Regions from separate parts of the Arthrobacter sp. TJ-263 genome, predicted to be linked through region 3. Evidence: riboswitches for the same ligand, from Rfam matches in the RefSeq annotation. Region 3 holds a riboswitch; each other region holds the start of a gene.
What was found. Region 3 has a riboswitch for cyclic di-AMP ahead of AC4D2F_RS15050 (C40 family peptidase). Riboswitches for the same ligand answer to the same signal wherever they lie in the genome.
Positions count from the first base shown of each region.

Region 1: another riboswitch for cyclic di-AMP. It lies ahead of AC4D2F_RS13970 (NlpC/P60 family protein); the one in region 3 lies ahead of AC4D2F_RS15050 (C40 family peptidase).
Region 2: another riboswitch for cyclic di-AMP. It lies ahead of AC4D2F_RS03625 (C40 family peptidase); the one in region 3 lies ahead of AC4D2F_RS15050 (C40 family peptidase).

Region 1 is NZ_JBZCNE010000002.1:741,743-751,315, reverse strand. Features, by position in the region: gene AC4D2F_RS14005 (helicase-associated domain-containing protein) at 1-1,998, opposite strand, end outside; gene AC4D2F_RS14000 (hypothetical protein) at 2,098-2,388, opposite strand; gene AC4D2F_RS13995 (cold-shock protein) at 2,555-2,938, shown strand; gene AC4D2F_RS13990 (DUF3027 domain-containing protein) at 2,948-3,574, shown strand; gene AC4D2F_RS13985 (MFS transporter) at 3,609-4,886, shown strand; gene serC (phosphoserine transaminase) at 4,956-6,080, opposite strand; gene AC4D2F_RS13975 (iron-dependent transcriptional repressor DtxR) at 6,331-7,029, shown strand; cyclic di-AMP (ydaO/yuaA leader) riboswitch at 7,162-7,329, shown strand; gene AC4D2F_RS13970 (NlpC/P60 family protein) at 7,334-8,242, shown strand; gene AC4D2F_RS13965 (NlpC/P60 family protein) at 8,269-9,192, shown strand; gene AC4D2F_RS13960 (HNH endonuclease) at 9,413-9,573, shown strand, end outside.
Region 2 is NZ_JBZCNE010000001.1:767,951-777,523, forward strand. Features, by position in the region: gene AC4D2F_RS03615 (alpha/beta fold hydrolase) at 1-1,239, shown strand, start outside; gene AC4D2F_RS03620 (NAD-dependent epimerase/dehydratase family protein) at 1,236-2,201, shown strand; gene AC4D2F_RS03625 (C40 family peptidase) at 2,356-3,198, opposite strand; cyclic di-AMP (ydaO/yuaA leader) riboswitch at 3,201-3,408, opposite strand; gene mutM (bifunctional DNA-formamidopyrimidine glycosylase/DNA-(apurinic or apyrimidinic site) lyase) at 3,519-4,481, opposite strand; gene rnc (ribonuclease III) at 4,482-5,225, opposite strand; gene rpmF (50S ribosomal protein L32) at 5,299-5,502, opposite strand; gene AC4D2F_RS03645 (YceD family protein) at 5,505-6,071, opposite strand; gene coaD (pantetheine-phosphate adenylyltransferase) at 6,296-6,766, opposite strand; gene AC4D2F_RS03655 (aminotransferase class I/II-fold pyridoxal phosphate-dependent enzyme) at 6,845-8,080, shown strand; gene AC4D2F_RS03660 (spermidine synthase) at 8,077-8,901, shown strand; gene AC4D2F_RS03665 (hypothetical protein) at 9,025-9,366, shown strand; gene AC4D2F_RS03670 (hypothetical protein) at 9,543-9,573, shown strand, end outside.
Region 3 is NZ_JBZCNE010000003.1:206,705-216,277, forward strand. Features, by position in the region: gene AC4D2F_RS15040 (ABC transporter permease) at 1-320, shown strand, start outside; gene acs (acetate--CoA ligase) at 326-2,272, shown strand; gene AC4D2F_RS15050 (C40 family peptidase) at 2,362-3,285, opposite strand; cyclic di-AMP (ydaO/yuaA leader) riboswitch at 3,291-3,471, opposite strand; gene AC4D2F_RS15055 (hypothetical protein) at 3,592-3,822, opposite strand; SAM riboswitch class I at 3,907-4,010, shown strand; gene AC4D2F_RS15060 (O-acetylhomoserine aminocarboxypropyltransferase/cysteine synthase family protein) at 4,102-5,481, shown strand; gene AC4D2F_RS15065 (CoA-binding protein) at 5,478-5,990, shown strand; gene AC4D2F_RS15070 (hypothetical protein) at 5,987-7,231, opposite strand; gene AC4D2F_RS15075 (RNA polymerase sigma factor) at 7,228-7,782, opposite strand; gene mmsB (multiple monosaccharide ABC transporter permease) at 7,995-9,230, opposite strand; gene mmsA (multiple monosaccharide ABC transporter ATP-binding protein) at 9,235-9,573, opposite strand, start outside.

The sequences.
Region 1 (9,573 bases), on a different contig from region 3:
CGACGCCGGGGCGAAACCGAGGTCGCGCAGGAGACCGGTCAGCTCCTGGGCGGAGGCGGGGGACACCAGCACGGTCGGTGCGATCTGCACGATGCCGAGCACCGCGGCGCGCGGGTCCGCCAGGACTGCGGCGGCGACGGCGTCGTCCTCCGTGCGCAGGTAGCTGCCGGCCCGGCCCACCCGGAGACCGCCGTACCGGGACGCGGTGTCCTCGACGAGATACGTCAGGGCCTGCGGGATCTCCGTGGCGGAGTGCGTGCGGAGGAAGTCGAGGATGGAGGGGGCGTCCTCCCCGGCGTCGAGCGCGGTACGGAGGGAGTCGGCGGAGAAACGGTAGGTCGTGGCCGGTCCCTGACCCTCGGGGGTGGACATGCGCAGGAGGCCGCGCGCGACCGCGGGCTGCAGGTACCCGGGGGCGACGGCGGTGAGATCGGCCTGCAGCACCACATGGGAGACAGGGGCCGGCAGGGCGTCCCGCACACCGAGGGCGGCGTCCCCGAAGCGGCCCTCGGCGACGAGCCTGCCGGGCCCGGAGAGCGCGCCGCCGCCCGTCAGCCCGAGCGCGGCGGCCTCCGTCAGCATGCCGGGGACGAGCCGGGAGAAGCGCCGGTGCAGGCGCGGCTGGTGCCAGGTGGCGAGCCCGACGACGGCCTGCTCGGTCAGGACGCGGACGGTGCCGGCCGCTCCGGACCCGACCGTGCCGGGCGCGTCCGCGGGGGTGTCCGACAGTTCGAGGGCGACGGACAGGAGCCGCCGGCGCACCATCGGGGCGTCGGGCCGGGACGCCTCCGCGGCGAGGGCGTTGACGGACGTGCCGTCCGGCAGCTTCGATCCGACGAGCGCCGGGGCGCGGTCCACGGCGAGCCATCCCTCGACGAGCAGCTGCCACTGGGCGTCCCGGTCCAGCGTCTCCCAGGCATCGGGCTGGGCGGTCTTCCAGCGGGAGTCGTCCGGATCGAGGACGAGGAGTCCGACGGCGGCCGCGAGTTCGAGCAGCCAGGCGGCCTCGCCGTCGCTGCAGTGCACTGCCTCGCGGACGCGCCGGAGCTCGCGCACGCCCACGCCGCCGGAGCGGAGGGTGGAGACGGGGGAGCCGGCGACGACCGCGAGCAGGGATCCCACCTGTCGCAGGGTTTCCGCGATCGCGCCGAATGCCGCGTTGTCACGCAGCGTCGCCCGGGTGGTCCGCGCATCGGTGGACGGCGGGTCCCGATCGAGGGACGCGAAGACGGCGTGGCCGCGGACGGCCCTGCCGACGCCGCGGGGGAGCTCGACGTGGAGGGCGTCCAGCGGTGCCAGCAGGCAGCGGTCCAGGAGCCACTGCACGGCAGGCGGGGCACCGCCGGCACCTCCGGTCGCCGTCGAACCGACCGGGGTGTCACGGAGGCGGGCGAGCAGGGCCTCCACGCCTTCGGGGGCACCGGCCATGAGCCGGTCCCAGGCCTCCGGGTCCGCAGTCACCCCATCCAGCACCCGCGCGGCGGCGGCCGACGTTCCCGCCTCGTGCCCGGAGTCCGGGGCGAGGACCGCGGCGGCGCGGACGAGCGCGGGACCGAACCGCGGGATGGAGCGGGCGAGGGTCCGGAAGGAGCGGCCGAGGCCCGCCGGGTAGGGCGCCACGGCGTCGGCCATCGCTCCGACGGGCAGGAAGCCCTCCGCCGCGGACCCGACGACGAGGGCGCGCCGGGCGAGGTCGTCGAGGAACGCCTCGACGGCGTCGGTGCTTCCCTGCGACAGGGCGGCGGCGAGACGGGCGGACGGCACCGCGGCGCCGTCGTCCTCGGTGAGGACCACGAGGGCCTCGAGGACCTGGAGCTGGGGCCGCGTGATGTTGTCCAGTGCCCGCTGCAGGCTCGTGCGCGAGGACGCCCGGGCGGCGAGCGCGGCGAAGTCCGGCACCGGGGGAAGGATGAGGTCGGGCCGGACGGTGAGGAGGCGGCGCAGGTCGTCATCGCTCCGGAGGGCCAGCTGATCGGCCAGTGCTCGGATTGCGGACATCACCCCAAGATTACCCGGCGCCGCTGACACGGCGCGTGGTCAGGTGCGCGCCTTGTGACGCCCGTCGTACGGCGTGCAGCGCTCGGATCGGTCGTGGTCTCAGGAGTTCCGGCGGGAGATGACGGACCGGACGAGCAGCGAGACCATCAGGAGGAACGCGATCGGGAGGCAGAAGTAGCTGGCCAGCACGAAGCCGGGCCATACGTTGCCCTGCAGGAAGGCCGTCATCAGGATGGCCGCCAGGGACACCAGGCCGACGCCGGCGAAGGCCACCGCGAGGACCATCACCAGGAACCGGCTCCGCGACGACCGTCCGGGTGCACCGCCCGGCACCGCTGCGTCGCCGGGATGGTCGGAAGTGGGGTTCGTGGCCGGTTCGTCAGGGGTCATAGCCGTCCCAGACTACAAGAACCGCGGCGGGCCGCTCACGACGCTATACCCTAGGAGACACAGACTTCCCGGCGGCAGCAGTCCGCCTGGGTGCCAGGCGGCCTGCGTGGACCGGGCCAGGGCCGCCGGTGACACCGCCCGGTACAGCCAAGAAGAGGTAGACGACGTGCCCATCGGCAAAGTGAAGTGGTTCGACGCGGACAAGGGATTCGGATTCCTGGCCACGGACGACGGCAAGGAAGTGTTCCTGCACGCCTCGGCCCTGCCGGCGGGCGTGACCGAGGTCAAAGTGGGCACGAAGCTGGAGTTCGGCGTCGCCGACGGGCGTCGCGGCCCCCAGGCCCTCTCCGCGCGTATCCTCGAGCAGCCTCCCTCCGTCGCCAGGGCAACCCGGAAGAGCGCCGACGACATGGCCGTCATCACGGAGGATCTCATCAAGCTGCTCGACGGCGTCTCCAACGGTCTCCGCAAGGGGCGCTACCCGGAGAAGGCGCACGCGGCGAAGGTCGCGGCGGTCCTGCGCGCGGTTGCCGACGACCTCGACGCGTAGGCTTCGATCATGACCCCGAGCAACCTGGACGCCGTCGACGGCGCGCCGTCGACCGACATCGAAGCGACCGCCGAGGGCACCGACGTACCCGCCGTCGCCGAGGCCGCGCGCAAGCCCCGGGTGACCCGCCGCATCCCGAAGACCGACTCCGTACTCGAAGCCGCCGTGGAGCGGGCGCGTCAGGGAGTGCTGGAGATCGCCCCCGAGGCGCAGGTGGGACGCCATGTGTCGGCCGTGATCGAGGGAGAGCGCCTGGTCACCCACCGGTTCGAGGCCTTCGTGCCCGGATACGGCGGATGGCAGTGGTACGCGAGCGTGGCCCGCGTGGCGCGGAGCAAGGACGTGACGGTCTGCGAGGTGGGGCTGCTGCCCTCCCCGGCCTCCCTGCTGGCACCCGAGTGGCTGCCCTGGTCCCAGCGTGTGCGTCCCGAGGACTCGCCGCAGGACGAGGCGTCGCCGTCGGATGCTGCTGCAGGCTCCGGGGCGACCGACGGAACAGGTGCTGCCGACGGGTCCGGCACCGCCGATGCGGCCGTCACTGCCGGCACTGCCGTCACCGCCGATACGGGCGGGACCCCGGTGGCCGGCGAGGACGATCCGGAGGCCTCCGCCGCGGGACGGCCCGACGCCGAGTGATCCACGTGTGGTGCCGGAGCGGAAGGGGAGGGGCGTGAGCACCTTCCGGTCCCTCGGTATCCACAACTACAGGCTCTGGTTCATCGGGGCGCTGGTCTCCAACATCGGCACGTGGATGCAGCGGACCGCGCAGGACTGGCTGGTCTACGACATCCTGACCGAGCAGAACGCGTCGGCGCTCGGCATCGTCATGGCCCTGCAGCTGGGGCCCCAACTCGTCATCGCCCCGTGGGCGGGCCTCATCGCGGACACCGTCGACCGGCGGAAGCTCCTCGTCACCACGCAGGTGGCCATGGCGCTGCTGGGCGTCGGCCTCGGACTGATGGTCCTCCTGGACGTCGCCGCCCTCTGGCACGTCTACGCCTTCGCCCTCGCGCTCGGCGTCGTCTCGGCCTTCGACGCCCCCGCCCGGCAGGCGTTCGTGTCCGACCTCGTGCGCGACGACTACCTCCCCAACGCCGTGGCGCTCAACAGCGCCTCCTTCAACGGGGCACGCCTCGTCGGTCCCGCCATCGCGGGACTGCTGACCGCGGGCGTAGGGCCCGGCTGGGTGTTCATGATCAACGCGCTGACGTTCGGTGCGATGGTCTACGTGCTGCTGGCGATGCGCAGCTCGGAACTGAACGCGCAACCGCGGCCGGTGCCGGGCAAGGGGCGCATCAGGGCGGGCTTCCGCTACGTGCGGCACCGGCCGGACCTCATGATCGTGATGCTCGCGATCTTCATCGTCGGCACTTTCGGACTGAACTTCGCGGTGTTCATCGCCGCGATGGCGCGCACCGAGTTCGGCCAGGGCGCAGGGGTCTTCGGCGTGCTGTCCTCGGTGATGGCGGTGGGCTCCGTCGCGGGCGCGCTGCTCTCCGCGCGGCGCGACAGGCCGCGCCTGCGATTCATCTTCGGCGCCTCGGCGGCCTTCGGGATCGCGTGCGCGCTGGCCGCCCTGGCCCCCACCCTGTGGCTCTTCGGGCTGGCGCTCGTGCCCGTGGGCCTGTTCGCACTCACGCTCATGACCAGCGCCAACGCCTACGTCCAGACCACCACGGAGCCGGCCATGCGCGGGCGCGTCATGGCCCTGTACTTCGCCATCTTCCTCGGGGGGACGCCGCTCGGAGCGCCGGTGGTGGGGTGGGTCTCGGACATGTTCGGCCCGCGGTGGAGCCTCGGGGTCGCGGCGGCGTCCGGGCTGATCGCCGCCGGGGTGGGAATCTTCTGGGCATGGCGTTACCACGACGTGCGGCTGCGCTACGACCGCTCGGCGCCGAGGCGCCTGCGCATCGACCACGAGGCCGGAGCGTCCGACCCCACGCCGTAGGGGGGTCACCGCGGAGCAGGCCCGACTGCGGGGGTCGGCGCGGCGGACCGGATCCCCGGATGTACGGACCTACAGGAGGTTCTCGACCACGTGGTCGATGCAGCCGATGAGGGCCGAGACGTCGTCGGGCTCGATGGCCACGAAGGTGGCCACGCGGAGCTGGTTGCGCCCCAGCTTCCGGTACGGCTCGACGTCGACGACCCCGTTGGCGCGCAGGATGGCGGCGATCCGGGCCGCGTCCACCGCCTCGTCGAAGTCCACCGTGACGATCACGTTCGAGCGGTCCTCGGGACGGGTCACGTAGGGGCGCGCCACGGGGGAGGCCTCCGCCCAGCGGTACAGCCGCCCCGCCGAGTCCGCCGTCCGGGCCGCCGCGAAGGGCAGGCCACCCTGCGCATTGAGCCACTGCACCTGGGCCTCCAGCGTCACGAGCGTCGAGAGCGACGGCGTGTTGTAGGTCTGGTTGAGGCGCGAGTTGTCGATGGCCGTCTGCAGGTCGAGGAAATCCGGGATCCAGCGGTCGCCGGCGGCGATGCGCGCCGCGCGCTCCAGCGCGGCGGGGGAGAACAGGCCGAGCCACAGGCCGCCGTCCGAGGCGAAGTTCTTCTGCGGCGCGAAGTAGTAGACGTCCGCCTGGGAGACGTCGACGTCGAGCCCGCCCGCTGCGGAGGTGGCATCGACGACGACGAGGGCTCCGTCGTCGGCGCCCTCGACCCGCCGGACGGGTGCTGCAACGCCGGTGGAGGTCTCGTTCTGCGGCCAGGCATAGACATCGACGCCGGCCTCCGCCGCCGCCTCCGGCCGGGTGCCCGGCTCACTCGTGAGGACGCTGGAGGCGTCGAGGAACGGTGCCTTGTTCGTGGCGGACGCGAACTTGGAACCGAACTCCCCGAAGGAGAGGTGCTGGGCCTTCCGGTCGACGAGCCCGAACGTGGCGACGTCCCAGAAGGCCGTCGAGCCGCCCACACCGAGGACCACCTCGTACCCGTCGGGGGCGGCGAAGAAGGCGCGGAGCCCTTCGCGGACGCGCCCCACGAGGTCGCGGACCGGGGCCTGGCGGTGGGAGGTCCCCAGGAGGGAGGTGCCGGCCGCGACGAGGGCGTCGACCTGACCGCTCCGGACCTTCGACGGACCTGCACCGAAGCGGCCGTCCGAGGGGAGGAGGTGTGCGGGGATGCGGGATGATTCGCTCAAGGGGGCTCCAACTCTGGGACGGGGGTGCAGACCTCAATTCTGCCCCAGCGGCCGATGGCCCTCCATTTGTTAACGCCCCCGGGGAGGACGCTTCGGCAGCCCGGGCACGGCCGGCCCCAGGATTGCCGGGCCCGTGATGCCATGCGTTAACCTTGGGAGGCGTGGGGCGGAACCGGGCCGATGGCCGCACCCCTCACCGGCGTGAGGCAGTCCAGCCGCGCACCCGCACCGCACCAAGGAGCTGAACCGCATGACGGACCTCATCGACACCACCGAGATGTACCTGCGGACCATCCTTGAGCTCGAGGAAGAGAACATCGTCGCGCTCCGTGCGCGCATCGCCGAGCGGCTGCGCCACTCCGGCCCCACCGTGTCCCAGACCATCGGCCGGATGGAACGCGACGGCCTCGTGGTCGTCTCCGGTGACAGGCACCTCGAGCTCACCGAGACCGGCCGGCGCCGCGCCACCGGCGTGATGAGGAAGCACCGTCTCGCGGAGCGCCTCCTGAGCGACGTGATCGGACTCGACTGGGCATACGTGCACGACGAGGCGTGCCGCTGGGAGCACGTCATGAGCGAGCGCGTGGAGCGCCGACTGTACGAGCTCCTCGGCAAGCCCTCGGACTCTCCCTACGGCAACCCTATCCCCGGCCTGGCGGCCATCGGCGGCGTGGAATCGGAGCTGTTCACGGACGGCGTGGTCACGCTGCTGTCCGCGATGGCCACTTACACGCCCGGCAGCCTGGTCACGCTCGCGCGCCTCGCCGAACCCATCCAGGTGGACCCCGAACTCCTCACCCAGCTCGACGAGGGCGGGCTGCGCCCGGGCGCACGGCTCAGTCTCGAATCGGTGGGAGGGTACGTCTCCGTGCGCGTCCCCGGTGTCGAAGGTGCCCTCGAACTGCCGCCCGAGGTCGCCTCGCACGTCTTCGTCTCCGTCGGGGACTGACCGCCTCCCGAGACCTTCGTCACCAGAAACACACCGTTCCGTGATCGGAATGTGACATATCTCGTGGTGTGTTGTAGCGTTCGAAATGTGCCGGGCTCGCTCTGGATCCAGCACCCTCCTGCAAATCGCCTAGCTCTGCCATTGCCGGAGGTTCGTCCGCACCATCGCATGGCAGAGGCGGGGGAACCAATTCTGGGTCTCTGAGAAGAGATCCTTGGGGTTAAGTCGCTGTTCACGCAGCGGCCGGGTGACTCCCATCCGAATCCGACAGCTCACCTCGCAGGCGTTGGGAGAGGTCTCCAACGTGTCCATCAGCTCTTCGCCGGGCCGCCACCGCGCGCCCCGGAACATCAGTCCGCTGACCGGTCTGTCCGCCGCCGTCGCATCCAATGCCGGATCCGTCGGTCGCCAGGCCGCCGTCATCGTCGCAGCGTCAGGCCTCGTCCTCACCGCCGGTCTGCCGGCCCACGGGACCGCAGGGGCAGAGCGCGAGGTGCAGTCCTCCGCGACCCTGGGCATCGATCGTGTGGTGACGGCCGCGGTCACCGTGCCGGCCACGGCGACGGTGTCCTTCGACCGCGTCGCCGTCGAGGTGGAGGCCGCCCCGAAGCCCGTCGAGGCAGCCCCCGTCGAGGCCCCGGCCATCGAGGAGGCTCCCGTGGAGGTTCCGCCGGTCGCCGTCCCGGCCCCGCCCGCTGCCGCCGTCGCCCCGGTCGAGGCTGCTCCCGTGGTGGCACCGACCGCCGCCGTCGCCCCCGTTGCCGTGGTCGCACCGGCCCCCGCTGCCCCGGCTGCCGTCGCTCCCGTCGTCGCAGCCCCCGCTGCCGTCGCTCCCGCTGCCGTGGGCGCGCCGGCCCCCGTCGCTGCGGTGCCCGCCGCCCGGAGGCCGGCTCCCGCCCCGTCCTCCGGCGTCGCCGCCGGCCTGGTCGGTTCGGCGTACTCGCAGATCGGCGTCGCGCAGGACTGCACCGCCATGGTCGAGAAGGCCCTGCGCTCGGTCGGCAAGTCCGTGGGCGACCTCGCTCCCGGCCAGTTCTTCCAGTTCGGCGCCGTCGTCGGATCGCCCGCTCCCGGTGACCTCGTGATCACGGGCGGCCATGTCGCGATCTACGTCGGGAACGGCCAGGTCGTCAGTGGCGGCCTCAACGGCATGAACACCGGCCTGCACAACCTCTCAGACCTTCCCGGCGCCGGCTTCGTCCGCGTCCGCTAGCCCCCCCACACTCGGAGAACACCCTCATGTCATCACTCATGTCCTTCCGCCCTGCCCCCGCCCGCCACCGCGACGACGCCGGCAACGCTGCGGCCTTCGCCGTCCTCGCACGGACCGTGTCCACCCAGGCGGGCGGGATGGGCCGACAGGCGGCCGTCTTCGCGGCGGCCTCCGGGCTCGTCCTGACCAGCGGGGTCGCTGCCAACGCGGCGGACCTCAAGCCCCAGCGTGAGGTCCGGGCGTCCACCGTCGCCCTGACCTCCTCCCGCGCGCCCGTCGTCGCCTCGGACAAGACCGTCGTGTCCTTCGCCATGACCCCGGTCAAGGTGAAGGCCAAGCCGGTCGTCGTCGAGAAGGCCCCCGTCGTCGAGAAGGCTCCTGTCGAGGCTCCCGTCGTCGAGGCACCCGTCGCTGAGGCGCCGGTTGTCGAAGCCCCCGTGGCCGTGGCGCCTGCTGTCGCAGCACCTGCTGCCGTCATGGCTCCCGCTGTGGCAGCCCCGATCGAAGCGCCGGCCGCGCCCGTCGCGGAGACACGCGCGGCGGCGGGTGCTCCGGCGCCCGCACCCGCACCCGCACCGGCACCGGCACCGGCACCGGCTCCGGCGCCCGCACCCTCCTCCGGTGTGGCAGCGACCATCGCCGCCGCGGCCAAGGGCCAGCTCGGCGTCATGCAGGACTGCACGCGCCTCGCAAGCAACTCCCTCGCCGCGGCCGGGATCAACTTCCACGGCTGGCCGGCCGGGTACCTGTCCCTCGGCCGCACGGTGAGTGCCGGCGAGGCCATCCCCGGTGACCTGATCTACTACGCCGACGGCGGCATGGGCAAGGCCCACATCGCGGTGTACATCGGCGGCGGCCAGGCCGTCCACGGCGGATTCAACGGCAACACCACGGTCATCGCTCCGGCCGAGCTCGGCTCCGGCGGCGTGTACATCCGCGTGGGCGGCTGACCCGAACGGCTGTGGATGCAGGAGGACCGGCACACGTGCCGGTCCTCCTGCCGTTCGGCTCCCACCGGAGGTAGCAGAAGCAGGAGCCCGCACATCGCCGACCCGGCGTTCCGCGGACGGCCGGGTGCGGCTTACCCTTGCAGTGTCCATCCGAAGCACTTCTCCCGATGCCCGGGACAGCAACCGGTTGCGGGACCAGGTCAGCAATGGGGCAAGGCGCATGCGCACTCTCGTTCTGAATGCAGGATATGAACCGCTGGCGGTCGTCACCTTCCGCCGGGCGCTGGTCCTTGTCCTGACGGGGAAGGCGAGCGTCGTGGCAGAGGACGACGACCCGGTGGTCGGTCCTGCGGACGTCTTCGGAAGGCCCTCGGTGATCCT
Region 2 (9,573 bases), on a different contig from region 3:
CTGCGCGTGGAGGCCTCGCTCAACGACCTGCGCGCCGCACGCCCGGCCCGGTCCGCCGTGGAGGCGCCCGCCGCCGACGCCGACGCCGCCATCCTCTTCACCTCGGGCTCCACGGGCCCCGCGAAGGGCGTCGTCTACACGCACCGGCAGCTCTCCGCCATGCGGGACGCCGTCGCGGCGACCCTCGGCCTCGGCGAGGGTGCCTCGCTCGTCGCGGGCTTCGCGCCGTTCGCGCTGCTCGGCCCGGCACTCGGGGCCACCTCCGTCACCCCGGCCATGGACGTCACGGCCCCCAGGACGCTGACCGCGCAGGCGCTGTCCGACGCCGCGGCCGCGATCGACGCGACCGTCGTCTTCGCCTCACCGGCCGCCCTGCGCAACGTGCTCGCCACCGCCGGTGCGCTCACCGACGTGGGCAGGACGGCCCTCGGCCGGATCTCCCTGCTGCTCTCGGCCGGAGCGCCGATCCCCGTCCCGCTCCTCGAAGCCGTCCAGGACCTCGTGCCGTCGGCCGCCCTGCACACGCCCTACGGCATGACGGAATCCCTCCTCGTCGCGGACATCGACCTCGCGGGCATCCGTCGCGCGTCGGCTGACGCGCGGGACGGGCTCGACGGCGCCGGCGGCGGGGTGTGCGTCGGCCTCCCCGTGCACGGCGCCCGCGTCGCCGTCAGTCCGCTCGACGACGACGGTGCGGCGACGGGCGAGGCGACGACGGCGCCCGGGCGGACCGGCGAGATCCTCGTCGACGCCCCCCACGTCAAGGACCGCTACTTCCGGCTGTGGAGGACGCAGCGCGAGTCCGCGCGGACTCCCCCGTGGCACCGGACCGGCGACGTCGGCCACTTCGACGCCGAGGGGCGCCTGTGGGTCGAGGGCCGGCTCGGCCACATCATCACGGCGGCCTCCGGCGTCCTGACGCCCGTCGCCCTGGAGCAGTCGCTGGAGACGATCGACGGCGTCCGGCTGGCTGCCCTCGTGGGCGTCGGACCCGCCGGCACCCAGGCCGTCGTCGCGGTCCTCGAGACGGACGCCGCAGGACGGCGCCCGGCCCTGGCGGATGCTCCGCTCACGGAGGCGGCACGGGCTGCCGCGCTGAGGCACGGTGTCGGCCTCGCCGCGGTCGTCGCCGTTCCCTCCCTCCCGGTGGACATCCGGCACAACGCGAAGATCGACCGCACGCGCATCGCGCAGTGGTGCAGCCGGTTCCTCTCCGGTGCCCGCGCGGGGTCCCTGTGACGGTCCTCGTCACCGGTGCGAGCGGGATGCTGGGGCGCGCCGTCGCCGAACACCTCGTCGCCTCCGGGGAGGAGGTCCGGTGCCTCCAGCGCCGGCCATCCTCCGTGTCCGGCGCGCAGGACGTCCTGGGCTCGATCACCGATCCGGACGCCGTCGCCTCAGCGGTCCAGGACTGCCGCGCCGTGATCCACCTGGCGGCGAAGGTCTCCTTCACCGGGGCTTCCGCCGAGTTCGACCGCACCAACATCGACGGGACCCGGATCCTGCTGGACGCCGCCCATGCGGCCGGGGTCACCGACGTCGTCCACGTGTCCTCGCCGTCCGTGGCACACGCCGGCTCCTCGCTCGTCGGTGCTCCCGCCGGCCCCGCGGACCCGGCGCACGCGCGCGGGGACTACGCCCGGACCAAGGCCGCGGCCGAGCTGCTCGCCCTGGGTCGCTCGACGCCGGCGTTCCGCGTCGCCGCGGTGCGGCCGCACATCGTGTGGGGCCCCGGCGACACCCAGCTGGTGGAACGCGTGATCGAGCGCGCACGGCACGGACGCCTGCCCCTGCTCGACGGCGGCACGGCCCTGATCGACACGACCTACGTGGACAATGCGGCCTCGGCCATCGTCGCGTGCCTGCGGCGCATGGATGCGGCGCAGGGCCGGGCCCTCGTCGTCACCAACGGCGAGCCGCGCCCCATCGCCGAACTGCTCGGCGGGATCTGCCGCGCAGGCGGCGTGGAGCCACCCGCCTGGTCCGTCCCGGGAGCACTGGCTCGCGGCGCGGGATCCGTGATCGAACGGGCCTGGCTGCGGCTCGGCAGGACGGACGAGCCTCCCATGACCCGCTTCCTGGCGGAACAGCTCTCGACCGCGCACTGGTTCGACCAGCGGGATACGCGCAGCGTGCTCGACTGGCGCCCGTCCGTGAGCGTCGATGAAGGGCTCGAGCGCCTGGCGGCGTACTACCGCTGAGGCTCTCCGCCTGAGTGCGCGGGTGTCGCCGTCGACCACCCACCCCACGTGCACGACGTGCTCCCACCGGATACGCGGAAGGACGGGATGCGTGATGCATCCCGTCCTTCCGACCGTCTCACTGGTGGCGCCGGCCGTACGGCCGGCGGCTCAATTAGCGGGTGTAGTAACCATCCACGGACATGGCGTTGACCGAGTGGACCACGGTGCCCTGCGAGGGGTTCAGGGCGCTGACCATCTGGCCGTTGCCGAGGTAGATCCCCACGTGGCTGCCACCGTTCTGGCTCACCAGGTCACCCGGCTGGGGGTTGCTGGTGGGCGTCATGGCAGCGAACTGGGCCCAGGTGGTGCGCGGCAGGTTGACGCCGTTCTGGGCGTAGGCCCACTGCACGAAGGCCGAGCAGTCCCAGGCACCGAAGGAGGTCCCGCCATACACGTAGCCCGAGCCGACGCCCTGCATCGCCGCTCCGACGACGCCGCCGTTACCCACAGGGGTGATCGACGGGGTGGACTGGAAGCTGACTGCGGGGGTCGCTGCCGGAGCAGCGGCAGGCGCTGCGGCGGGGGCCGCGGCGGGGGCCGCGGCAGGCACGGCGACGATCGATGCCGACTGCACGGAGTACTGCGCGGGAGCAGCGGAACCGCCGAGGGAGATCGACTGGCCGGGGTAGATCACCGAGGCGGAGCCGAGTCCGTTCGCCGCGAAGAGGCTGTCGACGCTCAGTCCGTGCATCGCCGCGATGGACCCGAGGGTATCGCCGGCCTGCACGGTGTGGGTGCCTGCGGCAGCAGTGGAGGCTGCGGCCGGCTGGGTGCTGATCTCGCCTGCGGCGTTCGCGGGAAGCGATGCGCCGAACATGATGCCCGAAGCGACGGCGACGGCGGCGGCAGGCTTGCCGGCGACGGAGGCGCTTGCGGAGACGGCGCGGGATGCCGTGATGAAGGGGTTGATGCGCGTGGGGACGGCCCGGTGGCGCGCGAAATTGCTCTTGGACATGTTGATGCCTTTCCCAATGCCTGCGAAGTTAGCTGTCGGGTTCGGATGGGACATCCGGACACGCTTGCTACAGACCATCGCCCCCAGCGCTGGTCTGCGCGTGTCTTTACCCCTAGGACCCGTGATCGGGTCCGCTAGTGGTTCCCCCGCCCCTGTCGAATGTGTAGTGCGAACGGTCCGTCCTCATCGACAGGGTTAGGCAGTGTGAGGATGGGCGCCCATCCGTTGTGGATCGGACGCGAGACTAACCGTACCGGTTGGTAATACCTGTTGTCACATTTAGATCACGAGGCGAATATCACCTTTTTCTGCCTAACGGATCAGAACCGTGCTTTGCGCGGGCGCGGCTGGCAGATCGGGCACAGGTAGGACGACCTGTTCATGAACGATTCGCGGCGCAGCAGCGTGGTCCGCCCCTCGGACGCGCAGCGGCGGCATGGCCGGCCCTCCCGCCCGTAGGCCTCCAGATCGCGCGCGAAGTAGCCCGATGCACCGTTCACGTTGACGTACAGGGAGTCGAAGCTGGTGCCACCGGCCGCCAGCGCCCGTTCCATCACGGAGGTGACGGCGTCGACGATGCGCCGGGTGTCGGGCCGGCGCATGGTGTCCGTGGGGCGCGCGTAGTGGAATCCGGCCGCCCAGAGCGCCTCGTCGGCGTAGATGTTGCCGATCCCGGAGATGAGCCCCTGGTCGAGCAGGGCCCGTTTCAGGCCCGTCCTGCGCCCGCGGAGGCGTTCGTGGAAGGCATCCGTGGAAAATCCGGGGTCGAGGGGATCGCGCGCGATGTGCGCAGCCTGGTGGGGAACGAGTGGCAGGTCGGAGGCGCCGAGCCCGCCGGGCAGGCCGTCCGGTGTCGGCTCCAGCTCCGCGACGAACATCCCGCCGAAGATCCGCTGGTCGACGAACCGCAGCTCGCCCGGCAGGGCGGCGCCGTCGTCGTCGACCGCCGGGGAGAGCGCGAGGCGGACCTTCAGGTGCTTCTCGAGGGGGGCGTCGGGTTCCTCGACGAGGAGTTGCCCGCTCATCCCGAGGTGCGCCATCAGTGCGACGTGCGGGCGATCACCGGGTCGGGCCGCGTCCTCGAGGATCATCCACAGGAACTTCCCCCGGCGCACGACGTCGCTGACGCGGGCACCCTCGAGGGTGCCCACGAAGTCCTCGACGCCGTCGACGTGCCGCCGGAGGGATCGGGGATCCAGGACGTCCACGGATCCGATGGTGCGGCCCGCCACCCAGCGTGCGAGGCCCCGTCGGACGACCTCGACCTCGGGGAGTTCAGGCACTCAGGGTCCGTCGGGCACCGCGGTGGTGCCGGTGCTGTCGGCGGGGCCGGGCGGCAGGGGGTCCAGGGGCACCGCGAGCGTCTTCCAGGACTCGGCCGCGGCCGCCTGCTCGGCTTCCTTCTTGGAGTTCCCGCACCCGGAGCCGTACTCAATGCCACCGATCAGCAGGCGGGCCGTGAACGTCCGGGCGTGATCGGGTCCCGTCCCGTCGACCCGGTAGTCGATCGTCCCGAGCCGCCGACCGGCCGCGGTCTCCTGGATGCGGGTCTTCCAGTCGGTCCCCTCACCGAGCACCGCCGCATCGCGCAGCAGCGGTCCGATGAGCCGCATGACCATGGCGCGGGCCGTCTCGATGCCGTGGCTGAGGTAGGCGGCCCCGATGACGGCCTCCATGGTGTCCGCCAGGATCGAGGCCTTGTCCCGCCCGTTCGTCAGCTTCTCCCCCTGGCCCAGCAGCACGTAGCTGCCGAGGTCCAGGGTGCGGGCCACCCCCGCGAGTGCCTTCGTGCTGACGACGGCTGAGCGCCTCTTCGCGAGGTCCCCCTCGGACAGATCCGGGTGGTCCCGGTACAGCGCGTCGGTGACCGCCAGCCCGAGCACCGAGTCGCCGAGAAACTCCAGGCGCTCGTTCGTCGGGATCCCGCCCTTCTCGTAGGCGTAGGAGCGGTGCGTGAGGGCAAGACGAAGCGTCCCGGCATCGATATCGACACCGAGACGCTTCGTGAGGTCTTCCGTATTCTTCACAACTGCATCAACCGATCCAGCATCGGACGGGCGCCGGCAGGCTCGAGACCTGCCCTGCGGCGCGGGTCCGTTGTCAGACGTCGGCTACCTTGCGGCCCTTGTACTCGAGGAACAGCGGGGTGCCGGCGGAGTCGGTGACAACCTTGGCCTGGTGGGCGAGGCTGTAGGTGACGCGGCCGTTCTCGAGGGTCTTGACCAGCTTGGGGGCGGTTGCCTTCCACTGGGACCGGCGTGCGCGGGTATTCGCGCGGGACATTTTCCGTTTCGGGACAGCCACGGCTAACTCTCTTCCTTCTCGTCTGACTCTGACTTGGGTGCCGCGTTCTGCTCGGCGGCGGTGCCCGTCAGCCCGGCGAGGGCTGACCAGCGAGGATCCAAAACTTCATGGTGGTGGTCAGGATCATCATTGAGCCGGGCTCCGCATTCGGAGCACAGACCTTGGCAATCCTCCCGGCACACCGGCTGGAATGGCAGTGACGTAACCACAGCATCCCTCAACACGGGTTCCAGATCGACCGAATCGTTCTCCACCCTGTGCTGTTCTTCTTCCTCTTCCACCGACAGCGACGCGGAGTCGCTGTAGAAGAAGAGCTCCTGGATCTCCACGTCGCGGTCGAACCGCAGTGGCTCCAGGCACCGGCCGCACTCGCCGGTTACTTCGACGTTCGCCGTTCCCGATACCAGGATTCCCTCGTGCACCGATTCGAAGCGCAGATCCAGTTCCATGTCGGAACCCTCCTGCACTCCGATCAGGGCTACGCCGAAATCCTTGGGTACCGGTGCATGTTCTTCGATTGTCCGCATGCTTCCCGGACTGCGCCCGAGATCCTTGACACTGAAAGTCAAAGGCGAACTGAGATCGCTTTTAATGGTGACTCCTGTAGAACATATGACCGACGTACCATCCTAGCCTGATCCGGCGGGCAGGCCCAAAACGGGCGGGACGTCTAGGCTCGGACCGTGATGTCCGAATCCCCGCCCCCTGCACGGCGTCGACGCCTCCCGCGGGTCCTGCGCACGGCGGCCGGCCTGCGCCCGCCCCGTCTGAGGACCGGGCCCGCGGGCCGGGATCAGGACGTCCGCAGGTGCTTGTTCACCGCGTCCGGGACGAAGGGCGTGACGTCCCCGCCGAGTGACGCCACCTCCTTCAGGAGGGTCGAGGAGACGTGCGCGAACTCGGTGTCCGTCGGCAGGAACACGGTGTCGATGTCGGCCAGGTGACGGTTCATGGTGGCCATGGGGAGTTCGTAGTCGAAGTCGAGGCCGGACCGCAGCCCCTTCACGAGGGCGCCGGCCCCGTGCTCCCGGCAGAAGTCCGCGAGCAGGCCCTCACCCATCGGGAGCACCGTCACCCCGGGCAGGTGCGCCAGGCTTTCCGCGCAGAAGGCCATGCGCTGATCGAGGGCGAAGCGGTACGTCTTCGCGTAGTTCGTCGAGACCGCGACGATCACCTCGTCGAACAGCCGCGCGGCACGGCTGATGACCTCGAGGTGGCCATTGTGGAGGGGGTCGAAGGATCCGGGGCAGACGGCGCGGCTCATCCCCCCACGGTACCCAGTCCCGGGGTTCCTCGGCGGACCGGGCGGGCCCCCGGCGGTGGGAGCGGTGATACTGGTGGGATGACGACAGACGCTCAGACTCCTTCCCCGCGGGGTATCGGCGGGGCGCCGTGGATGCGGGCGGCGCGCGGCGCGAACCTGCTCGGCGACGACGGCCGGCTCGGCATCACGATCTTCGAGGAGGTCACGGCCCTCGCGCAGCAGCATGACGCGGTCAACCTCGGCCAGGGCTTCCCGGACGAGGACGGTCCGCGGGAGATCCTGGACGCGGCACGGGCCGCCATCGCCGGCGGGGCCAACCAGTACGCACCGGGCCAGGGGCTCGCGGTGCTGCGCGACGCGATCGCCGCACACCAGGAGCGCTTCTACGGCCTCACGGTGGACCCCCGGACCGAGGTGATCGTCAGCACGGGCGCCACCGAGTCCATCGCCGCCGCGATCCTCGCGTTCGCCGGCCCCGGGGACGAGGTGCTGACCTTCGAACCGTTCTACGACTCCTACGGCGCCGTGATCGGCCTCTCCGGCGCGACACACACCACGGCCCCGCTGCGCGCGCCGGACTTCCAGCCCGACGCCGCGAGCCTCGAGGCGGCGTTCAGCGAGCGCACGAGGATCGTCGTCGTCAACAATCCGCACAACCCGACGGGCAGCGTCTTCACCCGCCCCGCCCTGGAGCTGATCGTGCGGCTGGCGGAGCGCTACGACGCGATCATCGTGACCGACGAGGTGTACGAGCACCTCACCTTCGGCGTGGAGCACGTGCCGATCGCGTCCCTGCCCGGGGCGGCCGGACGCACCCTGAGCATCTCCTCCGCCGGCAAGACGTTCTCCGTGACGGGCTGGAAGATCGGCTGGCTCAGCGGACCGGCCGAGCTCGTGGCCCAGGTGCGCACCGTCAAGACCTTCCTCACCTACACCTCGGGCACGCCGTTCCAGGGCGCGGTCGCGCAGGGCCTGGCGCTGCCCGACGCGTTCTTCGCCTCGATCGCGGGCACCCTGCGGAAGAAGCGCGATCTGCTGGGCGAGGGCCTCCGCGCGGCCGGCTTCGACGTGTTCGAGCCGGAGGGCACCTTCTTCACCATGGTGGACGCCGCACCGCTGGGCATCGAGGACGCCACGGACCTCGCGCGCCGCCTGCCCGCCCTGATCGGCGTCGCGGCGATCCCCGTGGCGATGTTCTGCCACCCCGAGGGCGCCGGGCAGACCCGGTCCCTGCTCCGCTTCGCGTTCTGCAAGAAGTTCGACGTGATCGAGGAGGGCGCGCGGCGCCTGGCGACCCTGCGGGAGCGGGTGTGAGCAGCGAGCGGGCACCGGAGCCTGCGCAAGGGGACGGGGAATTCGAGGTGCCCACCCGCTGGCTTCCGGGGACGGGCGCGTACGCGGAGATCGACGAGGACGCCTACATCGAGGGCGCCCTGATCCTCAGCATCGGCGGCGCCCAGCAGTCCCATGTGGACATGCTGCATCCCGGCCGGGTCTTCTACGAGTACCTGCAGCGCATCGCCAACGTCATCGACCTCGCGGCACCCCCGGGTGCTCCCCTGCGGGTCCTGCACCTCGGCGCCGGGGCCCTGACCCTCGTCCGCTACGTCCAGGCCACCCGGCCCGGCTCCCGGCAGGTGGCCGTGGACCTGGAGGCCGAGCTGATCGACTTCGTCCTCGAGGCGATGCCGCTGCCGGAGGGCACGTCCTGCGAGATCGTCGTCGGAGACGCCGCAGACGCGGTGCTCGAGCAACCCGACGCGGCCTTCGACGTCGTCGTGCTGGACATCTTCGCCGGAGCGGACGCGCCCGCCCACCTGACCGGCCCGGACTTCGCGGCGCATCTGCTGCGGGTGTGCGCCGAGGACGGCGTGGTGCTGGTGAATGTCGGCGATGACCCCCCGCTCGCCTTCGCCCGCGCCCAGAGCCGCCAGCTCTCCTCCCTCGCGCCGGCCACCGCGGTCCTCACCGAGGCCGCCATGGTGGGCGGCGAGCAGGCGGGGAACGTCGTCGTCGCCGCCCGCCGCGCGGCGTGGCCGGCCGCCTGGACCCGGGCGCTGCGTGCCGCCGGACCCCATCCCGCAGCCGTCCTGGTGGGCCCGGACCTCGCGCATTTCGAGCAGCTTCCAACCTAGCCCGCCACGGGAGGGCGGGGCTGTCAAGGAGAATTCCGCGCTGCACTGTCCCGGCGTTCCTCGTAGCCTGAAGAGGCTGAAGCAGTTTGGCTCGGACCCTTCCCGTCCCTCGGAGACCTGGCCATGAGCCACAAACTGCGCATCACCATCCACCTGGACCTCGAGCTCCGCCTGGCGCACATGGAAATCCATGGGTGCCTCACGGAGGAGAACCACCGGGCACTCCTGCCGGTCGTCAGGCGCTGCTTCCGCATCCTGCAGGAGCCCTGCGTCGTGATCGATACGAGCAAGGCCCAGCACATCGACACCGAGGGCATCGACGCGCTCCGCCGCCTGGGCGTCGGCCGGGCCGACCAGGCTGCCTTCGACTTCCCCGGGTCCTGCTCCCTGGTGGTACCGGACGACCTCCCGGTATGCCCCGCCCGTGCCCCGCGGTTCCACGGCAGCCACCGATACGCGTCATGACCGGCGGCCCGTCGGCGCCTTCCCGCAAGGCCCATCCGCAGGCCGCGCCCGCACGAAGTACCCGTACAGGGGTGGCGCGGACGACGGCGGTACGCTGGTCGGGAAGGTGGGCGTTCCAGGAGTGCCGGTAGCCCCACCGATGATTTGCAGCACTGCATGACGGGGAGGAGACGCGCATGGCCGACGGCGTCCTCCCCTATCTCCGGG
Region 3 (9,573 bases):
ACGTCGACCGCAACCTCGTCGAGGCCGCCCGGGCGTTCGGGCTCAACGGCATCCGCCTGCTCACGACGGTACAGTTGCCCGCCGTCGTGCCCGCCCTGTTCTCGGGCCTCCGGCTGGCGCTCGCGCAGTCCTGGTTGTTCCTCGTGGCCGCCGAGCTCATCGCTTCGTCCATGGGCCTGGGCTTCCTGCTCACGGACTCCCAGCAGACGGGCCGGGTGGACCGCATCATCCTCGCGATCATCCTGCTGGCCGTGATCGGCAAGACGACGGACGCGCTCCTCGGCGTCGCCGAACGCTGGGCGGTGCGTCGGTGGGCGTGAGCACGGTGAGTGCAGGCACGGCAGGCACAGGCACGGCGACGGGGGCGGGCGCCACCGCGCAGGAGGAGGCCGAGCGCCTCGCGTTCTGGGCGGAGCAGGCAGCCAGGCTCGAGTGGGAGGCACCGTGGCACACCGTGCACTCCTTCGAACGGGCGGAGCCGCAGAGGGACGGGACGCTGAGCATCCCCGCCATCGAGTGGTTCGCCGGCGGCACCCTGAACGTCGCCGTGAACTGCGTGGACCGGCATGTCCGGGCCGGCCGCGGCGATCGTGTGGCCCTCCACTTCGAGGGTGAGCCCGGGGACCGCCGCGCCGTGACCTATGCGGACCTGCAGGACGACGTGTCGCGGGCCGCGAATGCGCTGCTGGCACTGGGCATCGGACCGGGTGACCGGGTGGTCGTCTACCTGCCGGTCCTCGTCGAGACGGTGGTCGTCACGCTCGCCTGCGCGCGGATCGGCGCCGTGCACTCGCTGGTCTTCGGCGGGTTCTCCGCGGAGGCGCTCCGCTTCCGCGTGGAGGACACGGGCGCCAAGCTCCTGGTCACCACCGACGGCCAGTTCCGGCGGGGCGTCGCCGTGTCCGTGAAGGACAACGCCGACGCCGCGGTGGCCGGGGACAACAGCATCGAGCACGTCCTGGTGGTCCGCCGCACGGGGTCGGACATCAGCTGGACGGAGGGCCGCGACGTTTGGTGGCACGACGTCGTCGACACCGCCTCACAGCACCACGAGCCGGAGGCGTTCGACGCCGAGACGCCGCTGTTCATCATGTACACGTCCGGGACCACAGGAAAGCCCAAAGGCCTGGTGCACACCTCGGGCGGGTACCTCACGCAGGCGTCCTGGAGTTTCGAGCACCTCTTCAGCAACCCCGACCCGGCCCTGCGGGAGCGGGACGTCCACTGGTGCACCGCCGATCTCGCGTGGGTCACCGCGCACACCTACGAGCTGTACGGGCCGCTCTCCAACGGCGCCACGCAGGTCCTCTACGAGGGCACGCCGAACACGCCCCATCCGGGACGCCACCTCGAGGTCATCGAACGCTACGGCGTCACGAGCTACTACACGGCGCCCACCCTGGTCCGCTCGCTCATGGGCTGGTTCCCGGACGGCGTCCCCGCCTCCCACGACCTCTCGAGCATCCGCGTGCTGGGCACGGTCGGCGAGGCGGTCAACCCCGAGGCGTGGCGCTGGTTCCGCCGGAACCTCGGCCGCGACGAGGTGCCCGTCGTCGACACCTGGTGGCAGTCCGAGACCGGCGCCACGGTGCTCTCCCCCAGCCCCACCGACGCGGACTTCAAGCCGGGCTGCGCTGCCCGCGCACTGCCCGGGGTCAGCACGCGCATCGTCGACGAGGAGGGCCACCCCGTCCCGCCGGGCGTGCAGGGCCTGATCGTGGTGGACCGTCACGGCCCGGCCATGGCGCGCACCGTCTGGGGAGACCCGCAGCGGTATCTCGACTCCTACTGGCGGAGGTTCGCAGCGCAGGGCTGGTTCCTGGCCGGCGACGGCGCCCGGTACGACGACGACGGTGACACCTGGATCCTGGGCCGCGTGGACGACGTCATCAACGTCTCGGGTCATCGCCTGTCCACGATCGAGATCGAATCGGCGCTCGTGGCCCATCCCCTCGTCACCGAAGCCGGCGCATGCCCCGTGCCCGATCCCCTGACGGGCCATGCCATCGCGGCCTTCGTGGTCCTCGCCGGAGGTACGGATCCGGACACGGACGTCACCTCGACGCTCCGCGCCCACGTCGCGGCGGCGATCGGACCGATCGCGCGGCCGTCCGCCGTCGTCGTCGTGCCCGATGTGCCGAAGACGCGCTCCGGCAAGATCATGCGCCGTCTGCTGACGCAGCTCTACGAGGGGTCGCCGCTCGGGGACACCACGTCCCTGCAGAACGAGGGGTGCATCGCGGGGATCCAGGACGTGCTGTCCCGCCGCTGACGCACCGTCCGGCAGCGGTCATTAAAAGAAGGAAGCGGCAGGGCCCCGTCCAAGCACCTGCCGCTTCCCGCGCGTGGTTCGCTCCGGTGTCAGCCAGCAACCCGGACGAAGGAGGCTCCCGGGAGGTCGGAGAGGGAGTGCTGCATGGTGAGGTTCGCCCCGTTCATGCCGCTGCTGATGACCTGGCCGCCGCCGGCGTAGATCGCGACGTGGCCGCCGGTGACGACGAGGTCACCCGGGGCGGGGGATGCCACCGTGGAGCCGAACTGCAGGAACTGCGAGGGGCCGAGGTCGCCGACGGGGATTCCTGCGGCGCGCAGTGCCTTCTCCGCGAGGATGGTGCAGTCCTGGACGGCACCGGATGCGAGCTGGGACCGGGCGGAGGCCAGGAGGGTGCCCGCGGTACCACCGGAGGCTGCGACCGGGGTGATCTTGGCGGAGGCCAGGTACACGCCGGAGCCGGGAGCCGTGGAGACGGGAGCCGGGGCGACGGCCGCGGCCTGCTGGACAGGCGCAGCAGGAGCCACGACGGCCGCGGGCGCAGCCTGGGGAGCGGCCACGGGCACCGAGACCGTCCGGGCCGGGGCCGCAGCGGCGCCGCCCGTCGGGATGGTGATGATGTCGCCCGGGAAGATGATCGATGCGACGGACAGGCCGTTCGCCGTGAGGACCGCGGTCAGGTCCACGCCGTAGCGTGCCGAGACGGCGCCCAGCGTGTCACCCGGGACGACGGTGTGCGTCGTCGGGGAGGCGACAGCCGTCTGCGCGGCGGGGGCAGCCTGTGCTGCGGGGGCTGCAACGACCGCGGGGGTCGTCGTCGCGCCCTGCTCGGTGTACTCACCGGCATGGGCGGTGCCCACGGCGCCGAGCGCGAGGCCCGAGGTGACGGCGGCGATGGCGACGGGGCGGCCTACGGCGGTGGTGTGGGCCCTGGCGGCGCGGGACAGGCCCTGCAGCGCGAGACTGCCGTCGACGTCGGCACGGTGGCGCGCTGAAGAAATGTTTCGTGACATGGTTCTATACCTCTCCCATGCCTGCGGGGTGAGCTGTCGGGTTCGGATGGGAGTCACCCGGCCGCGAACATCACCCGTGGGTGATGTGGTGCGACTTAACCCCGAGGGCGCCTGCAGGGTCTCCTGCGCGCCCGGTGGAACTAGTGGTTCCCCCGTCCCTGCCTTTCGTGGTTGCGAACGATTCCGGGACGACGGCAGGGCTCGGCATTCCGTCCAGGAGCGCCCCACGGTCGCGGAAGCACATGTTGACCATACCCAACAGCAGTCACTTCTGTCACATTAGAGTAACGGGGGGTGAAGTGCTCCTCAGCCGCGCAGCTCCCGCCAGCGACGGAGGGCGAAGACCGTCCCGGCTGCACTGAGCGTGAGCAGCACCGCCTGCTGGATGTAGAACCAGTCCGTGGCCGCCGTTCCAAGGCCGCCGAGGGCCACCAGGATGCTGCTGGCCAGCGTGAGCGTCAGCGCGGCTCCGACGTACCAGAGCGTCTGCCACAGCTTGCGGTCCTGCGCCCGGCTTGCCGATCTCCATTCCTCCATCCCTCCAGCCTAGGTCGCCGCAACCCCTGCCTCACACGGGGACACATGGTTTGGTTCTGCACCGGCCCGGTGTCAGACTCGATCCGACCATCCCGAGCGGCTGAGAGATCTGGCTCACTGACGCCGCAGCAACCCTGGCCTCCGCGTCGCGCGGCGGCATGAGGGTGCTACTGCCAGAACGATGGAGGAACCCATGAGTGCAGCCACAGCAGCCTTCGGCATCGACGTCGCCCCCGAAATCCCCCTCGCAGCATCCGAACCCAGCAAGGCAGGTGCCTGATGGCAGAACGTTCCTTCGGTTTCCGCACGCGTGCACTCCACGCCGGCGGCACTCCCGACGCCACCCACGGGGCCCGGGCCGTCCCCATCTACCAGACGACCTCGTTCGTGTTCAAGGACACCAACGACGCCGCGAACCTCTTCGCCCTGCAGAAGTACGGCAACATCTACTCGCGGATCGGCAATCCGACGGTCGCGGCGTTCGAGGAGCGCATCGCCTCCCTCGAGGGCGGGATCGGGGCCGTGGCGACGGCGTCGGGCATGAGCGCGGAGTTCATCACCTTCGCGGCGCTCTGCCAGGCCGGGGACCACATCGTCGCCGCCTCCCAGCTGTACGGCGGCACGGTCACCCAGCTCGACGTCACCCTGCGCCGGTTCGGCATCGAGACCACCTTCGTCCCCGGGACGGACCCCGCGGACTACGCGGCCGCCCTCCGGGACAACACCAAGGCGGTCTACGCCGAGGTGATCGCGAACCCCTCCGGCGAGATCGCCGACCTCGCAGGCCTCGCGAAGGTCGCCCACGACGCCGGCATCCCGTTCATCGTCGACTCCACGCTGAGCACGCCCTACCTGGTGCGCCCCATCGAGCACGGCGCGGACATCGTCATCCATTCGGCCACCAAATTCATCGGCGGGCACGGCACCACGCTCGGCGGCGTGATCGTGGAGAGCGGCCGCTTCGACTGGGGCAACGGCAAATTCCCCATGATGACCGAACCCGTGCCCTCCTATGGCAACATCCAGTGGTGGGCGAACTTCGGGGAATACGGGTTCCTGACCAAGCTGCGCACCGAGCAGCTCCGCGACATCGGGCCCTCCCTCTCGCCGATGTCCGCGTTCCAGCTCCTCCAGGGGGTCGAGACCCTCGCGCAGCGCCTGGACGAACACCTCGAGAACGCCCTGGCCGTCGCGGAGTGGCTGCAGGCCGACCCGCGGGTGGAGTACGTCAACTACGCCGGGCTCCCCACCCACGCGCATCATGAGCGGGCGAAGACCTACCTTCCGCAGGGCCCCGGCTCCGTGTTCAGCTTCGGCATCAGGGGCGGGCGCAAGGCGGGACAGAAGTTCATCGAGTCCCTGCAGCTCGCCTCGCACCTCGCGAACGTGGGCGACTCCCGCACCCTCGTGATCCATCCGGGCTCGACGACGCACCAGCAGCTCTCGGCCGAGCAGCTCGCAGCGGCGGGCGTCCCCGAGGACCTCGTGCGCATCTCCGTGGGCCTGGAGGACCTCGAGGACATCCTCTGGGACCTGGACCAGGCCCTGGACATCGCGGTGAACGCCGCCGACGCCTCCTTCGAGGACCTGCCGCAGGAAGCGGCCGGAGAGAACGACGACGACGCATCGGCGACGCGGGCAGTGGGAGTGGGAGCATGAGCGGCGGCACCGGCAACGCGACACCTGGACGGACCTGGGAAGGGCCGACGGCGCCCGAACGGCTGAACCTGCTGAGGCACGCTCGGTCGGTCGCGATCGTCGGGGCCTCGGACAAGCCCTCGCGGGCGTCCTACTTCGTGGCGACCTACCTGCAGTCCTCCTCCCCCTACCGCCTGTACTTCGTCAACCCGGTGGCGAAGGAGATCCTCGGCCGGCCGGCCTATGCATCGCTGAAGGACCTGCCCGAGGTGCCCGACGTCGTCGATGTGTTCCGCAAGCACGACGACCTGCCCTCGGTGCTGCAGGAGACGCTCGACGTCGGCGCGAAGACGCTCTGGCTGCAGCTGGGATCGTGGCACGAGGACGTCGCACGCGAGGCCGAAGCGGCCGGCCTGGACGTGGTGATGGACCGGTGCCTCAAGATCGAGCACGCGCGCTTCCACGGCGGGCTCAACCTCGCCGGCTTCAACACCGGCGTCATCTCCTCGAAGCGGCAGATCACCTCCTAGCGGAGGGCCGGGACCTCCGGCGGATCCGTCCGGTCGGGCTGCCCGGCAGCGGGCTCATCCGCGGCGGGGTGCACTGCGGGGTGCACTGCTGCGGCCACATCCGTGGCGGACTCGGACGCCCACGGCTCCGCGACGGGTTCCACCGCCGCTCCGGAGGTCCCCGCGGACGGGACATGCCCAGGACCGCCGCCGGGCGCGAGGAGCCAGGCCCTGCTGGGCGGCGCGGAGATCGCCCGTGCCTCTGCGGACGAGCCGACCTCAGCCTGCGGATCGGCCCCAGGACCGACCGGAGTCTCCACCCGCGCCTGCCGCGGCTGCCGGATCTCGTGACCCTGACCGTTCGCCGTTCCATTCCCGGAGACCTGGCCGTCCGCCGTCCCGGTCCCGGGCACCGGATCGCCCGACGTCCCGTTCCCGAGGACCGGGGTCCCCGGACCGTGGCCTCCCCCACCGTGACTTCGGGGCACCGCGCGGCGCTCGGGCCCGGGCGCGGATCCGGTCGGTGCCACGGGTGACGCCGCAGGGGGTGGGACAGCGGCAGGGGGAGCCGCTCCGGGGGGCGCCTGACGGGCAGGAGGGACTGCCGCGGGTGGGACCGCGGCAGGTGTCGGAACGGCAGCAGCCGGCACAGCCCGTACGGGAACGGACGGCGCGGCCCCCACCGGGACGGACGGCGCCGTGTCCACCGGAACGAGCGGCGCGGCCTCCGCCACGGACGGACCGGCGCCTGCCGCGGAGGAACCGGTATCGGCCGCCCTGTCCGCCTCTCCTGCAGCCGACGGCGCTGGGACCAACTCCACGAGGGAGCGGGCCGGGGTGCCCGTGGACGGGGCCACGACGCCGTGACCCCCGCCGTCGTCCTGCCCCGCCCGTGCGTCGGGAAGGAGATCCGCCCGGTCGGCACTCTCCCGGATGCTGAAGCGCGCTACCGACTCCACGGCCTCGGTGAGGCCGTCCGCGAGGTGGAAGGTGCCGGCCGCGACGCCGGACATGCCGACGCCCATGGACACGGCCAGCGCACCGCCGATGAAGGTGATGCGCCGCTTGGTGCGGCGGTCCGACGGAGCCTTGCCGCCGTCGGCCATCAGCTGGGCGAGCTCGGCGGCGACCTCCGGCGCGGGGCCCGCGCCGAGCTCCCCGATGGCCTCCAGGGCACGCACGAGGGCGGGCTCCTCGGCGATGCCGGCCTCGTCGAGGAGATGCAGCACGACGTCCGGCGACGGCGTCTCACGTCCAGTCATAGCGCTTCCGATTCATTGGGTCGAACAAGTTCCTTCAGCTTGAGCAGCCCCCGCCGCTGCAGCTGCTTGACCGATCCTGTCGACCTCCCGAGGATTTCCGCGACCTGGTCGATCGGCAGCTCGGCGACGATGCGCAGGAGGATGACGTCGCGCTGTTCGGCGCTGAGCTGCTCGAGCAATTCCCCTGCACCGCCGGCGTCGAGGGTGCCGAGCACCACCGCCTCCGCGGAGTCGGTGGTCCGGGTGTCGCCGTCGGCCTCGTAACCCACCAGGACCGGCGCCCGTGTCCTCTTCCGCACCTCGTCCACATGGCGCGCATGGGCGACGGAGAAGGTGAACGTTCGCAGCCCCGGCAGCCCTCCGGTGACCGAGTCCAGCCTGGAGAAGACCGCGAGGAAGACTTCCTGGGTGAGGGCCTCCGGGTCCTCCGACCTGCGCCCCACGAAGTACCCCAGGACAGCTGGGCCCAGCGCCTGATAGATCAGCGACAGCGCCGCCGGCTCCCCCGCCTGCGCGCGGCTCAGCGCATCATCAGGCAGCGTTGAGACCACGTTTCATCGAGTCCTTGTTCGGGTGGGACGGCGTCACCATCGTAACCGTCGCCTCCCGGCCGGGGCGGAGCCCCTTCGTCCACGTGCACAAAAGGCCGCACCGAGGCCCGTTGGGGGATAAGCCTCGGTGCGGCACTTCCATTGGGGTAATCGACCGGGGGGCGGGGAAAGTTACGCCCGTCCCGTTCTTTTCCCGGATTCCTGTCCGGGCCCTATTTCAGGGCGTTCGAGGCGCGCCGCTTGTTGAACACGTCGAACCCGACGGCGAGCAGCAGCACCATGCCCTTGATGAACTGCTGGACGTCGATCCCCACCCCGAGCAGGGACATGCCGTTGTTCAGCACACCCATGATCAGGCCGCCGGTGATGGCCCCGATGACCGTTCCGACGCCGCCCGTCACGGCGGCGCCGCCGATGAACGCCGCCGCGATGGCGTCGAGCTCGAACAGGTTGCCCGCACCCGGGCCGGCCGAGTTGAGGCGGCCGGTGAAGATGAGCCCGGCCAGTGCAGCCAGCACGCCCATGTTGACGAACAGCATGAGATCGATCCGCTTGGTGTCGACACCGGACAACTGCGCGGCCTGGAGGTTGCCGCCCCGGGCGTAGATGTGGCGGCCGAAGACACTGTTGTTCATCACGGCGCTGTACGCGACGATCAGCACGCCGAGCACCACGAGGACGATCGGCGTCCCGCTGCGCGAACCGGCCAGCAGGTAGGTCAGTCCGAGGATCATGACCGCGATGAACGCGAGCTTGGTGAAGAACCACGCCGCCGGCTCGTCCTCGAGCTTGAGCCGGGCACGGGTGGCCCGGCCGCGCAGCTGCGTGACGACGAGGAGCATCGTGGCGATGAGGCCGAGGCCGACGGTCGTCCAGTCCAGGAGGTTGGTTTCCGGCGGGAACAGTCCCGGGAACAGGAAGCCGCCGCCCAGCTGGCGGTACTCCTCAGGGAAGCCGGTGATGCGCTGGTTCCCGAGGACGATCTGCGTGAGCCCGCGGAACATGAGCATGCCGGCGAGGGTGACGATGAACGCCGGGATCCCGACGTAGGCCACCCAGAAGCCCTGCCAGGCGCCCACGAGACCGCCGATGATCAGCGATGCGAGGAAGGCGGCCCACCAGGGGAAGCTCCAGTCCTGCACCATGATGCCGGACATCGCGCCGACGAAGGCCGCCACGGAGCCGACGGACAGGTCGATGTGCCCGGCGACGATGATCATGACCATGCCGATGGCCAGCAGGAGGATGTAGCTGTTCTGCACGATGATGTTCGAGACGTTGTCCGGCTGCAGGAGGGCGCCGCCGGTCAGCACCTGGAAGAGGGTGACGATCACCAGCAGGGCGACGAAGATGCCGATCTGCCGCAGCCTGCTCGTCAGGAAGGAGATCCCGTGCTTGACGGGAGGCGGTGGCGCCGCGACGGCGGTGTCCTTGACGGTGGTAGCCATGGAGTCAGTCCTTTTCCTTGGTCATGTGTTGCATGAGGAGTTCCGGGGTGGCCTGTGCAATGGGCACCTCGGCGGTGATGCGGCCCTCGGCCAGGGTGTAGATGCGGTCGCAGATGCCGAGGAGCTCGGGGAGCTCGGAGGAGATGACGATGATCGCCTTCCCCTCGGCGGCCAGGCGGTTGATGAGCGTGTAGATCTCGTACTTCGCGCCGACGTCGATCCCGCGGGTGGGCTCGTCGAGGATGAGGACGTCGGGGTCCGAGAACATCCACTTGGAGAGCACCACCTTCTGCTGATTGCCGCCGGAGAGCTTGCCGGTGATGGCTGTGACGGACGGCGCCTT